Linked DNA regions of Actinokineospora alba. The protein of the gene in region 1 binds, or shares a complex with, the protein of each later gene. Links are inferred from orthologs where the notes say so. Each region holds a gene or a part of one and is shown in the gene's direction. Other genes may lie near its edges.

Evidence for each region.
Region 2: the proteins of ctaD (region 1) and ctaE are in contact, whole or in part, in a solved structure (PDB 7CUB), measured with the Escherichia coli proteins. The link is inferred for Actinokineospora alba from one-to-one orthologs.

Annotation. Positions count from the first base shown.
Region 1 is NZ_SNXU01000001.1:3,432,714-3,438,625, forward strand. The notes cover bases 1,333-4,224. They hold ctaD (aa3-type cytochrome oxidase subunit I), read left to right. Parts: upstream 1,333-1,836; coding sequence 1,837-3,612; downstream 3,613-4,224. Other genes in these bases: C8E96_RS15810 (aldehyde dehydrogenase family protein), read left to right, coding at 1,333-1,687; serB (phosphoserine phosphatase SerB), read left to right, coding at 3,794-4,224. Outside these bases: C8E96_RS15805 (class I SAM-dependent methyltransferase), read right to left, coding at 1-374; more of C8E96_RS15810, read left to right, coding at 440-1,332; more of serB, read left to right, coding at 4,225-5,017; C8E96_RS15825 (peptidyl-tRNA hydrolase), read left to right, coding at 5,014-5,772. UniProt on the Escherichia coli protein: Cytochrome bo(3) ubiquinol oxidase is the terminal enzyme in the aerobic respiratory chain of E.coli that predominates when cells are grown at high aeration.
Region 2 is NZ_SNXU01000001.1:4,056,575-4,062,305, forward strand. What follows is about bases 2,010-4,720. They hold ctaE (aa3-type cytochrome oxidase subunit III), read left to right. Parts: upstream 2,010-2,905; coding sequence 2,906-3,535; downstream 3,536-4,720. Other genes in these bases: trpD (anthranilate phosphoribosyltransferase), read right to left, coding at 2,010-2,264; C8E96_RS18755 (hypothetical protein), read right to left, coding at 2,266-2,676; qcrC (cytochrome bc1 complex diheme cytochrome c subunit), read left to right, coding at 3,595-4,392; qcrA (cytochrome bc1 complex Rieske iron-sulfur subunit), read left to right, coding at 4,389-4,720. Also shown: C8E96_RS18745 (2-hydroxyacid dehydrogenase), read left to right, coding at 1-929; C8E96_RS33380 (GPGG-motif small membrane protein), read left to right, coding at 991-1,134; more of trpD, read right to left, coding at 1,224-2,009; more of qcrA, read left to right, coding at 4,721-5,525; qcrB (cytochrome bc1 complex cytochrome b subunit), read left to right, coding at 5,522-5,731. UniProt on the Escherichia coli protein: Cytochrome bo(3) ubiquinol terminal oxidase is the component of the aerobic respiratory chain of E.coli that predominates when cells are grown at high aeration.

The DNA of each region.
Region 1 (5,912 bases):
GGCGCGGACGCGTCCAGGCCCACGGCCAGCCCCGTCGGACCGACCTCCACCCCGAAACGCCGGGTGAACCCGCCCGTCCCGCAGGCCACGTCCAGCGCCACCCCACCCGGCTTGAGCCGCAGCAGCCGCACCGCGATGTCGTGCTCCTCGGCCATGCTCGGACCGGTCGGGCCCTTGATCACCCGGCCGAGGGCGGGCCGCCACCAGCGCTCGTAGACCATCGGCACCAGGTTGGTGCGCATCAGCCGCTGCACGAGCCCGGTCGGCGGACCGGCCTGAACCTCGGCGCCGAGCAGGTTCAGGTAGCCGGCGGCGAAGTCGGGCTCGGCGGGCGGCTCGGCCAGCAGGTCGAGCAGCTTGGCGTGCGTGGTCACCACCCCATCCGAGCAGATCAGGCGATGAGGCACACTTTGAACTCGGCCAATCGAAGGGAATCACCGTGAGCGAGCAGACCCCCGAAGCCATCGGCGAGATCGTGGCCAGGTGCGCATCGAAGGCGAAGCTCGCCGCGCCGGACCTGGCCGGTGCCTCCGACGAGGCGGTCGACGCGGCGATCGGCGAGATGGCCGCCCGGCTCTCCTCGGCCCGGGCCAAGATCCTCGCCGCGAACGCCGAGGACGTCGCCGCCGCCGAGGCGTCAGGGATGAGTGGTGGCCTGCTCGACCGGCTGCGCATCACCGAGGAGCGCCTGGAGGACATGGCGGAGCAGCTGCGACTGCTCGCCTCCGTGCCGCATCCCGCGCGCGAGACCCCCGTGCGTGACCTCGACGGCGGCCTGCGGCTGATCGAGCTGCGCAGGCCGGTCGGCGTCATCGGCGCCAACTACGAGGCCCGCCCGAACGTCACCGTCGACGTCGCCTCGCAGCTGGTGAAGTCCCGCAACGCGGGCGTCCTGCGCACCGGCTCCGCCGCCCTGCGCTCGGCCACGGCCCTGCTCAAGGAGGTCATCGCGCCCGGTCTGTCCGACGCGAACATCGACCCCGACGTCATCCAGCTGGTGCCCACCGCCGACCGCGCCGCCGCGGGGGCGCTGGTCGAGCTGCCGCACCTGATCCCGCTGGTCATCGTGCGCGGCAGCGGCGAGACCACCCGCGAACTCGACCGCCGCGCGGCGGCCCACGGGGTGCGCACCCTGGCCCACGCCGACGGCGGTGGCGTCCTCTATTACGACGTCAAAGCCGACCCCGCGTTCGCCGAGGACCTCATCACCCGCAGCCTCGACCGCCTCGGAGTCTGCAACCGCCTCAACCTGCTCCTGGTCCACCGCGACGTCTACGACGCGGCGCTGCCCGGCATCCAGGCCGCGCTCGACAAGGCGGGCGTCGAGCCGTCGCTGCCCCCGCACGAGCACGCCGTCGGCTACGAGTGGGCCCTGGACTCCGACCGCGAGGCCACCGTCACCATCGCCCCGGTCGACAGCCTCGCCGACGCGGTCCGCGTCGCGAACGAGGAGACCTCCGGCCTGGCCGCGGGCATCGTCACCACGGACAAGAAGGCGGCCGCCGACTTCATGGCGGGCTACACCGGCACCGGCGTGTTCTGGAACGCGCCGACCCGGCTGCTCGACGGCTTCAAGCTGCGCGGGGTCCCCGAGACCGGGATCAACCTCGACCGGGTACCCGGCCCGCGTGGCCCGGTCACCTTCACCGACCTCGTCCTGCGCCAGTTCGCCGTCGTCCCGGCCTGAGTCACCGCCTGTGACGTGGCGAGTACCACGTCACAGCGGCCCAACCCAGGCGCGCCACGCCCTCAGGTGCGGGCTAGGATTCCTCCCGAGTAACCGCCGCCAAGGCGAACTCACCCATGTTCACACCTCGAGGCACGCAGGAGGCAGGAGTGACTGCAGTAGCCCCGCAGCCGATCGCGACGCGGCCGTATCCGGCCCGCGAGACGCTCAAGGGTTCGTACCTGCTGCGGTTGTTCCGCACGACGGACCACAAGCAAATCGGCATCATGTACCTAGTCACGTCGTTCGCCTTCTTCATGGTGGGCGGGGCGATGGCGATGCTGATCCGCAGTGAGCTCGCCGTTCCGGGACAGCAGTTCCTGTCGCAGGAGCAGTACAACCAGCTCTTCACCATGCACGGCACGATCATGCTGCTGCTGTACGCGACGCCGATCCTCTTCGGCTTCGCGAACTTCGTTCTTCCGCTGCAGATCGGCTCGCCGGACGTGGCGTTCCCGAGGCTCAACGCCTTCTCGTACTGGCTGTACCTCTTCGGCGGCCTGATCGTGATGGCGGGCTTCCTGACCCCGGGTGGCGCGGCCGACTTCGGCTGGTTCGCCTACACCCCGCTGTCGGACAAGATCCACTCGCCCGGCGTCGGCGCCGACCTGTGGATCGTCGGCCTGGCGGTCGGTGGTCTGGGCACCATCCTCGGTGCGGTCAACATGATCACCACCATCGTGTGCCTGCGCGCGCCCGGTATGACGATGTTCCGGATGCCCATCTTCGTGTGGAACATCCTGATCACCAGCATCCTGGTGCTGCTCGCGTTCCCGATCCTCACCGCCGCGCTGTTCGGCCTGCTCGCCGACCGCCAGCTCGGGGCGCACGTGTTCGACCCGGCCAGTGGTGGCGTGATCCTCTGGCAGCACCTGTTCTGGTTCTTCGGACACCCCGAGGTCTACATCGTCGCCTTGCCGTTCTTCGGCATCGTGTCGGAGATCTTCCCGGTCTTCAGCCGCAAGCCGCTGTTCGGCTACCGCACCCTCATCTACGCGACGCTGGGTATCGCGGCGCTGTCGATGACGGTGTGGGCGCACCACATGTACGCGACCGGCGCGGTCCTGCTGCCGTTCTTCTCGTTCATGACGTTCCTCATCGCGGTCCCGACCGGTGTGAAGTTCTTCAACTGGATCGGCACGATGTGGAAGGGGCAGCTCACCTTCGAGACACCGATGCTGTTCAGCGTCGGCTTCCTGGTGACGTTCCTCTTCGGCGGCCTCACCGGCGTGCTGCTCGCGGCCCCGGCGATCGACTTCCACGTGTCCGACACGTACTTCGTCGTCGCCCACTTCCACTACGTGCTCTACGGCACGATCGTGTTCGCGACCTTCGCCGGTATCTACTTCTGGTTCCCGAAGATCACGGGCCGGTACCTGGACGAGCCGCTGGGCAAGCTGCACTTCTGGCTGACGTTCCTCGGCTTCCACGGCACCTTCCTCGTCCAGCACTGGCTGGGCAACGAGGGCATGCCGCGCCGCTACGCCGACTACTTGGCCAGCGACGGCTTCACGACGCTGAACATGATCTCGACGCTCGGCGCCTACGTCCTGGGCGCGTCGACGCTTCCGTTCATCTGGAACGTCTTCAAGTCCTACCGCTTCGGTGAGATCACCACCGCGGACGACCCGTGGGGCTACGGCAACTCCCTGGAGTGGGCCACCAGCTCCCCGCCGCCGCGGCACAACTTCACCGAGCTGCCCAGGATCCGTTCCGAGCGGCCCGCCTTCGACCTGCACTACCCGCACATGCTGGAGCGCATCGAAGCCGAGCGGAACATCGGCCACGACAAGAACGGGCACGCCATCCCGGCGCCGTCCCAGGAGCTTGCCGCGGCGATGAACCCGCCGGAGATCGACAAGGAAGACCCGCTCAAGCCCAACTGATCGACCATCGCCGAACGGCCCGGTTCCCACTCAGGGAGCCGGGCCGTTCGCGTTGTGTGAGGTTCGCCCCGGTGAACCGGTCGTGGACGTGACGCCCCGGTAACATGGGGTTCCCCGCCGCGGCAACGGCGCCGCCGAAACGTCTCACCGTCCGCGCCCGCGCGGAGTTACGAGGATCGTGGTGGCTAGCCCCAATACCCCTGTTCTGATCACGGTGACCGGCCCGGACAAGCCGGGTGTCTCCTCGGTCCTGTTCGCCGTCCTCACCCGGCACGGTGTGGAGATCGTCGACGTCGAGCAGGTGGTCATCCGCGGCCAACTCGTGCTCGGCGTGCTGGTCGACGCCACCCACGACCCCGAGGGCCTCCAGGAGGCCGTCGAGCAGGCCATGGCGACGGTGTCGATGCGGGTCGAGGTCGAGGTCGGCGCCGACCCGAGCTCGGGGGCGCGCCAGGGTTCGTCGCACGTGCTGGTGGTCCTGGGCAGGCCGGTGACCGCGCGCGCTTTCACCGAGGTCGCCCGCCGCCTCGCCGCCCTCGGCGTGAACATCGACGCCATCCGCCGGGTGGCCGACTACCCGGTCACCGGCCTGGAGCTGCACGTCTCCGTCGCGCAGGACACCCCGGAGGCCGACGCGCGGCTGCGTGAGGCGCTCGCGGACGTCTCGGTCCGGGTGGGCCTGGACGTCGCCGTCGAGCGCGACCAACTGGCCCGCCGGGCGAAGCGGCTCATCGTGTTCGACGTCGACTCGACGCTGATCCAGGGCGAGGTCATCGAGATGCTCGCCGCCAAGGCGGGCGCCGAGGAGCAGGTCCGCGCGGTCACCGAGGCCGCCATGCGCGGTGAACTCGACTTCACCGAGTCGCTGCACCACCGGGTCAGCCACCTCAAGGGCCTGCCCGCGTCGGTCCTCGACGAGGTGGCCAAGGACCTGGAGCTGACACCGGGGGCACGCACGACGATCCGCACCCTCAAGCGCCTGGGATTCCGCTGCGGTGTGGTGTCGGGCGGGTTCAGCGCGGTCATCGACCGCCTCGTGGACGACCTGGACCTCGACTTCGCCGCCGCCAACGACCTCGAGATCGTCGACGGCCTGCTCACCGGCCGGGTGGTCGGCGAGGTCGTCGACCGCCAAGGCAAGGCGGTGGCCCTGCGCCGGTTCGCGGAGTCCTTCGGGGTGCCGCTGGCCCAGTGCGTCGCGGTCGGCGACGGCGCCAACGACATCGACATGCTGGCGACCGCGGGCCTGGGGATCGCCTTCAACGCGAAACCGGCGTTGCGCGAGATCGCCGACACCGCCCTGTCCCACCCCTACCTCGACGTCGTGCTCTTCGTCCTGGGCGTCACCCGCGCCGAGGTCGAGGCCGCCGACCTCGCCGACGGTTTGGACCTCGAACGCCTGTGAGCATCCTCGACCCGCTCGCCGCCCGGTATGCCGCGTGGCTGGGGCTGCCCGCCTCGGCCACCCGCGACACCGCTGATGAGGACCCGGAGCACGTGCGGGCGATGCCGGTGATCCTGCGGATCGAACGGGAAGCCCCGGCCCGCAGCGCGCTGCTGGAGGCGGCGGCCGCGGCGGCGGTGGCGGTCTGCCTGGATCCGCAGGCGGGGCAGGACGGGCCCTGGCACGACGACGTCGATGTCTGGGTCCGCGGTCGGATTCGCAAGGTGTCGCGGCGGGCCAGGGGGGCGCAGTGGGCGGCGGTGCAGGCGCTTCCTGGGGTGACTGTCGAGGTTGGCGGCGCTCAGGCTCGTGCTTTGGTGCCTGGGCTTGTCGCTGAGGTGCCGCGGGAAGTGTCGAAGCTGCAGATCTCGGGGAGCGATTTGCCTCTCGACTCGCCTGGGCCGGTTGAGGCCGGCGTGCCGGTGTTGTGGTGCAACCCTTCGGTGCCGATGACGGCTGGGAAGGCTGCGGCTCAGGTCGGGCACGCGACGATGCTGTTGGCGGCGTTGCTGGGGCCCGCGGAGGTGGAAGGCTGGCGGGGCAAGGGGTTTCGGTGTGCGGTGCGGACGCCGTCTGAAGCGGTGTGGGAGGGGTTGCATCCGGGGGATTCGCCGGATGCTGCTTGGAAGGACCGGGGGGTTCTTGCTGTTCGGGATGCTGGGTTTACTGAGGTTTCGCCGGGGACTGTGACGATTCTGGCTCAGTGGTCCTCTTAGGTCTGTGGCTTGTCCTCGGCTTAGGTTCCCTCGTCCGGGGTCTGGTTGGGTGGGTGGGCACCCTCATCCTCGATGGTCTTGTGCTGGTTGGGCGGAGTCAAGGGCGGCCGCAAGCGGCCGTCGCTGCGCGATCGCTGCGC
Region 2 (5,731 bases), 620 kb from region 1 along the record:
TGGACGGCACCTGCGAGGTCGACCTGTACGAGGGTCCGCCGACGGCCATCCCGCGCTCGGAGCTGCTGCGCCGGGTCAAGGGCAAGGACGGCCTGCTGACCCTGCTCACGGAGAAGGTCGACGCCGAACTCCTCGACGCGGCGGGTCCGCAGCTCAAGGTCGTGGCCAACTACGCGGTGGGTGTCGACAACATCGACATTCCTGAGTGCACCCGGCGGGGCATCCTGGTGACCAACACCCCGGATGTACTGACCGAGGCCACCGCCGACCTGGCCTGGGCGCTGATCCTGTCCTGTGTTCGCCGGGTCGCCGAGGGCGACCGGTTCCTCCGGTCGCGCGAAGAGTGGATCTGGGACCCGCGGATGATGCTCGGCCAAGAGCTCTACGGCCGCACGATCGGCATCGTGGGCTGCGGCCGTATCGGCCAGGCCACGGCCCGCCGCGCCCTCGGCTTCGGGATGCGGGTGATCTATCACAACTCCCGGCCGCTGCCCGCGGACATCGCGGGGGAGCTCAAGGCCGAGCTGCGCACGTTCGACCAGCTGGTGGCCGAGTCGGATGTCATCTCGGTTCACTGCCCGCTGACCCCGGCGACCCGGCACCTGTTCAACGCCGACGTCTTCGCCCGGATGAAGCCATCGGCGGTGCTGGTGAACACCGCCAGAGGCCCGGTCGTGGACGAGAAGGCCCTGGCCGACGCGGTCCGCGCGGGCGAGATCTTCGGCGCCGGACTCGACGTGTTCGAGCGGGAGCCGATCGTCGAGGAGTCGCTGCTCGACCTGGACGCGGTCACGATCGTCCCGCACCTGGGCAGCGCGACCGTGCAGACCAGGGCGGCGATGGGCCTGCTGGCGGTAGAGAATCTGCTGGACGGACTAGCGGGCACTAGGCCGCGTGCGCTGCTCAACCCGGAAGCGCTCAGTGACTAGAAGATGGAAGGTTTGACTACCTCGGAACGCGGGCATTCCGGCTGGTGAGGAGGTACTAATCATGGCAACCCTGTTGTGGATTATCGCTGTGGTGCTCGTAATCGGTGGCATTGTCACCTTGATTCGGGGACAAATGCTCTACGGAGCGCTACTGATCGTGCTCGGCCTGCTCATCGGCCCTGGTGGCGTCAGCATCTTCACCTGACCAAGCTGACCCCACCGCCTCTCTGAGGCACCTGACATAGCGAAGCCCGTGCGTGAATCACGCACGGGCTTCGCTATGTCAGCGACAGATCAGCCTGCGAGCTCCGTGGACCGCACGGTCCAGCGGTCGAGCAGGGTGCTCGCGGCGCCTGAGTCCAGGGCGAGCGTGGCCTGCCCGAGGGCGGCCTCCAGGTCGGCGTGCACGTCGGCGGACAGCCCGCGGAACGCCGCGATGGCGCCCGCGGCGTTGAGCACCACGGCGTCGCGGACCGGGCCGGACTTCCCGGCCACCAGATCGCGGATCACCTGGGCGTTGAACGCGGCGTCGCCACCGCGCAGGTCCTGCGGCTCGGCGGCGGTGACCCCCAGCTTCGCCGGGTCGATCCGGTCCTCCCGGACCTTGCCGCCACTGACCACCCATACCGACGTGGTGGTGGTCGTGGTGATCTCGTCGAGGTTGTCGTCGCCGCGCACGACCAGCACGCTCGCGCCGCGCCGGGCGAACACCTCGGCCACGATCGGCGCCATCCGGGCGTTCGCGCAGCCCACCAGGCCCGCGGTCGGCTGAGCCGGGTTCGTCAGCGGCCCCAGCACGTTGAACGCCGTGGGCACGCCCAGCTCGCGCCGGGTCGGGCCCGCGAACCGCAGCGCCGGGTGGAACGCGGGAGCGAAGCAGAACCCGATGCCGACCTCGCGCACGCAGGTGGCGACGGCGTCGGGGGACAGCTCGATCGCCACCCCGAGCTCCTCGAGGACGTCGGCGGTCCCGCACTGCGAGGACGCCGAGCGGTTGCCGTGCTTGGCCACCGGGACGCCCGCCGCGGCGGTCACCAAGGCGCTCATCGTGGAGATGTTCACCGTGTGGGCCTGGTCGCCGCCGGTGCCGACCACGTCGACGGCGTTGCCCCCGACATGGACGAGCTTGGCGTGCGCCAGCATGCCCTCGGCCATGCCCGCGATCTCGGCGGCCGTCTCACCCTTGGCGCGCAGGCCGATCGCGAACCCGGCGATCTGCGACGGGGTCGCGCTGCCGGACATGATCTCGTTCATCGCCCAGGTGGTGTCCTCGGCGGCGAGGTCGACCCCGTCGATCAGCTGGTTGAGCAGCCGGGGCCAGGTGCGGGCGGTCATGTCAACCACGCGCGACGGGAAGGCGCTTCGAGCGCAGCACGTCGGCGACCGTCTCGGCGGCGGTCAGCGGGTCGAGCGGGTGCACGATCACCGCGTCGGCCTGCGACCAGGTGGCCAGCCAGCGGTCGTCCTTGCGGCGCACGGCGATGACGACCGGCGGGCACTCGTCGATCTCGTTCTTGAGCTGGCGGCACAAACCGATGCCGCCGGTGGGCTGCGATTCGCCGTCGAGGATCGCGAGATCGATGTCACCGCCGTCCATCTCCATCAGCACCTCGGCCACGGTGCCGACCTCGACATACGCCACGCGGCCGATATCCGCCGCCGGACGTCGCCCGATGGCTGTGACGATGGTCTCCCGGACCTCGGGGCGGTGGCTGAACACCAGGATCTTCAGTGGCTGCGTGCTCATGCTCTGGGGTCCTTCGCTAGGCCAGGTGCTGGTGGACACGATGTTATCGGTCTCACGTTCGGGCCTGGCCCAAGGCGTCCAACTGGGGCCCGACGTGCGGTTTTCCGCTCGAACGGCCGACGGTTCGCCGGTGGGGGCGCACCTTCGCCCACGATCGTCAAGGTGTGACCGGGGCGACGCGCGACCCGCCGTGGACCCGATACGCCATCCCGGTCACACGCACGACATAATGCGTCGCGTGACAACAGCAGCGCCCTCCATTGGTCAGCGTGTGCATTCGCTGAACCGGCCGAACATGGTCAGCGTCGGCACCATCGTGTGGCTGTCCAGCGAGCTCATGTTCTTCGCCGGCCTGTTCGCGATGTTCTTCACCGTCAAGGCGCAGAACGCGACCGGACACTGGCCCCCGCCCCTCGAGGCGGGCGGTGAGCCGATCCACCTGAACCTGCCCTTCGCGCTGCCGTTCACCATCATCCTGGTGGCGTCATCGTTCACGTGTCAGCTCGGCGTGTTCGCCGCCGAGCGGGGCGACGTGTTCGGCCTGCGCCGGTGGTACATCCTGACGCTGATCATGGGTGCGATCTTCGTCGGCGGCCAGGCCTACGAGTACATGCAGCTCGTGCACGAGGGTGTCACCATCCCCTCGGGCGGCTTCGGCACCGTGTTCTACCTGACCACCGGGTTCCACGGCCTGCACGTCATCGGCGGTCTCGTCGCGTTCGTGTACCTGCTGATCAGGACGCGGCTGAGCAAGTTCACCCCGGCCCAGGCCACGTCGGCGATCGTGGTCTCGTACTACTGGCACTTCGTCGACATCGTGTGGATCGGACTGTTCGCGGTCATCTACCTGGTGCCGTGATGGCCGCCACCCACCACAGCTTCGCCGAGCCCGCACTGACAGCAAGGGTTGCCGCTTAAATGACCAAGAAACAACGGAGCCACAGCAAGGGCCGCAGGCGCATCGCGGGCCTGCTGGCGCTCGGCATGGCGCTGATGACGCTCGGCCTGCTGTACTCGGCGTTCGCGCCGCAGCCGCAGGTCGCACAGGCCCAGGGCGACCCGGCCGCGCTGCGCAAGGGCGAGCAGATCTACAACAACACCTGCATCAGCTGCCACGGCACCAACCTCGAGGGCGTCACCGACCGCGGCCCCAGCCTCATCGGCGTGGGCGAGGCGTCGGTGTACTTCCAGACCGCGACCGGGCGCATGCCCGCGGTCCGGCAGGAGGCCCAGGCCGAGCGCAAGCCTCCGAAGCTGACCCCCGAGGAGATCGACGCCCTGATGGCGTTCGTCCAGTCCAAGGGCGGCGGCACCCAGCTGCCCCAGGAGTCGGGCAGCCAGCTCGTCGGCGACAACCCCGCCCGCGGTGGCGAGCTGTTCCGGCTGAACTGCGCCTCGTGCCACAACTTCACCGGCCGCGGCGGAGCGCTGTCCTCGGGCAAGTTCGCGCCCAAGCTCGACGGTGTCAGTGAGACCGAGATGTACGCGGCGATGCTCGTCGGCCCGCAGAACATGCCGACGTTCTCCGACCGCCAGCTCAGCCCGGCTGAGAAGAAAGACATCATCGCCTACGTGAGGTCGGTGACCGACGGGAACAACAACCCCGGCGGCAATCCGATCGGCGGCCTTGGTCCGCAGTCCGAAGGCCTGATCGCGTTCATCGTGGGTATGGCGGCCCTGGTCGGCATCACCCTGTGGATTGGGGCGAAGTCATGAGTTCGAACACCCCCCAGGACGTGCCCAGCGACGAAGAGCTGGCCCAGATGTCCCGGGACGACCTGGTCAAGCTTGGCAACAAGCTCGACGGCGTCGAACTGGTCGAATACCCGGACCCGTGGCCGGTCAAGGGCACCCGCGCGGAGAAGCGCGCCGAGCGCGCCGTCGCACTGTGGTTCCTGATCGCGGCGCTCGCGGGGTTCGCGTTCATCGGCGTGTTCCTCTTCTGGCCGCACGCCTACGTCGCTCCGAACACCGACGGGTACTTCATGTACTCGCTGTTCACCCCGATGCTGGGTGCGACCCTGGGCCTGTCGATCCTGGGTGTCGGTGTCGGCGCGCTGCTCTACATGAAGAAGTTCGTCCCGCACGAGGTCGCGGTGCAGCAGCGCAACGACAGCGGGTCCTCCGAACTGGACAAGGCGACGATCCTCGCCGAGCTCGCCGACGCGGGTGACCGCACCACCATCGCCCGCCGCTCGCTGATCAAGCGCTCCGCCGGCCTCGGCGCGGGCGCGATGGGCCTCGGCATCGGCGTGTTCGCCATCGGCGGCCTGGTCCGCGACCCGTGGGCGCAGACCGAGTCCAAGGACTCGCTGTGGCACACCGGGTGGAAGCACGAGAAGCCGGGCGAGAAGGTCTTCCTGCGCCGCGCCACCGGCCACGCGCACGAGGTCTCCCTGGTCCGTCCCGAAGACCTGTCCGCCGGTGCGATGGAAACGGTGTTCCCGTTCCGCGAGTCGGAGCGTGAGGACCACCACGCGCTGTCCAAGGCGCTCAAGCGCTCGGACAACCCGGTCATGCTGATCCGCCTGCGCTCCGAGGACGGCCGCAAGGTCGTCAAGCACCAGGGCCAGGAAGACTTCAACTACGGCGACTACTACGCGTACACGAAGATCTGCAGCCACCTCGGCTGCCCGACGTCGCTGTACGAGGACGCCACCAACCGCATCCTGTGCCCGTGCCACCAGTCGCAGTTCGACGCGCTGGCCTACGGCAAGCCCATCTTCGGTCCGGCGACCCGCAAGCTGGCCCAGTTGCCCATCGCGGTCGATGAGGAGACGGGCTACTTTATTGCCAGGAGCGATTTCATCGAGCCGGTCGGGCCCGCATTCTGGGAGCGGAAGTCATGAGCGCAATCACAACTCCCACCAAGGCCAACTCCGCCGCCTCCCGTGCCGCGGGTGGTGCTGCCAAGTGGGCGGATGACCGCTATCACCTGGCCAAGGGCATGCGCCACCAGATGAACAAGGTCTTCCCGACGCACTGGTCGTTCCTGCTCGGCGAGATCGCGCTCTACAGCTTCATCGTGCTGCTGCTCTCGGGCACCTACCTGGCG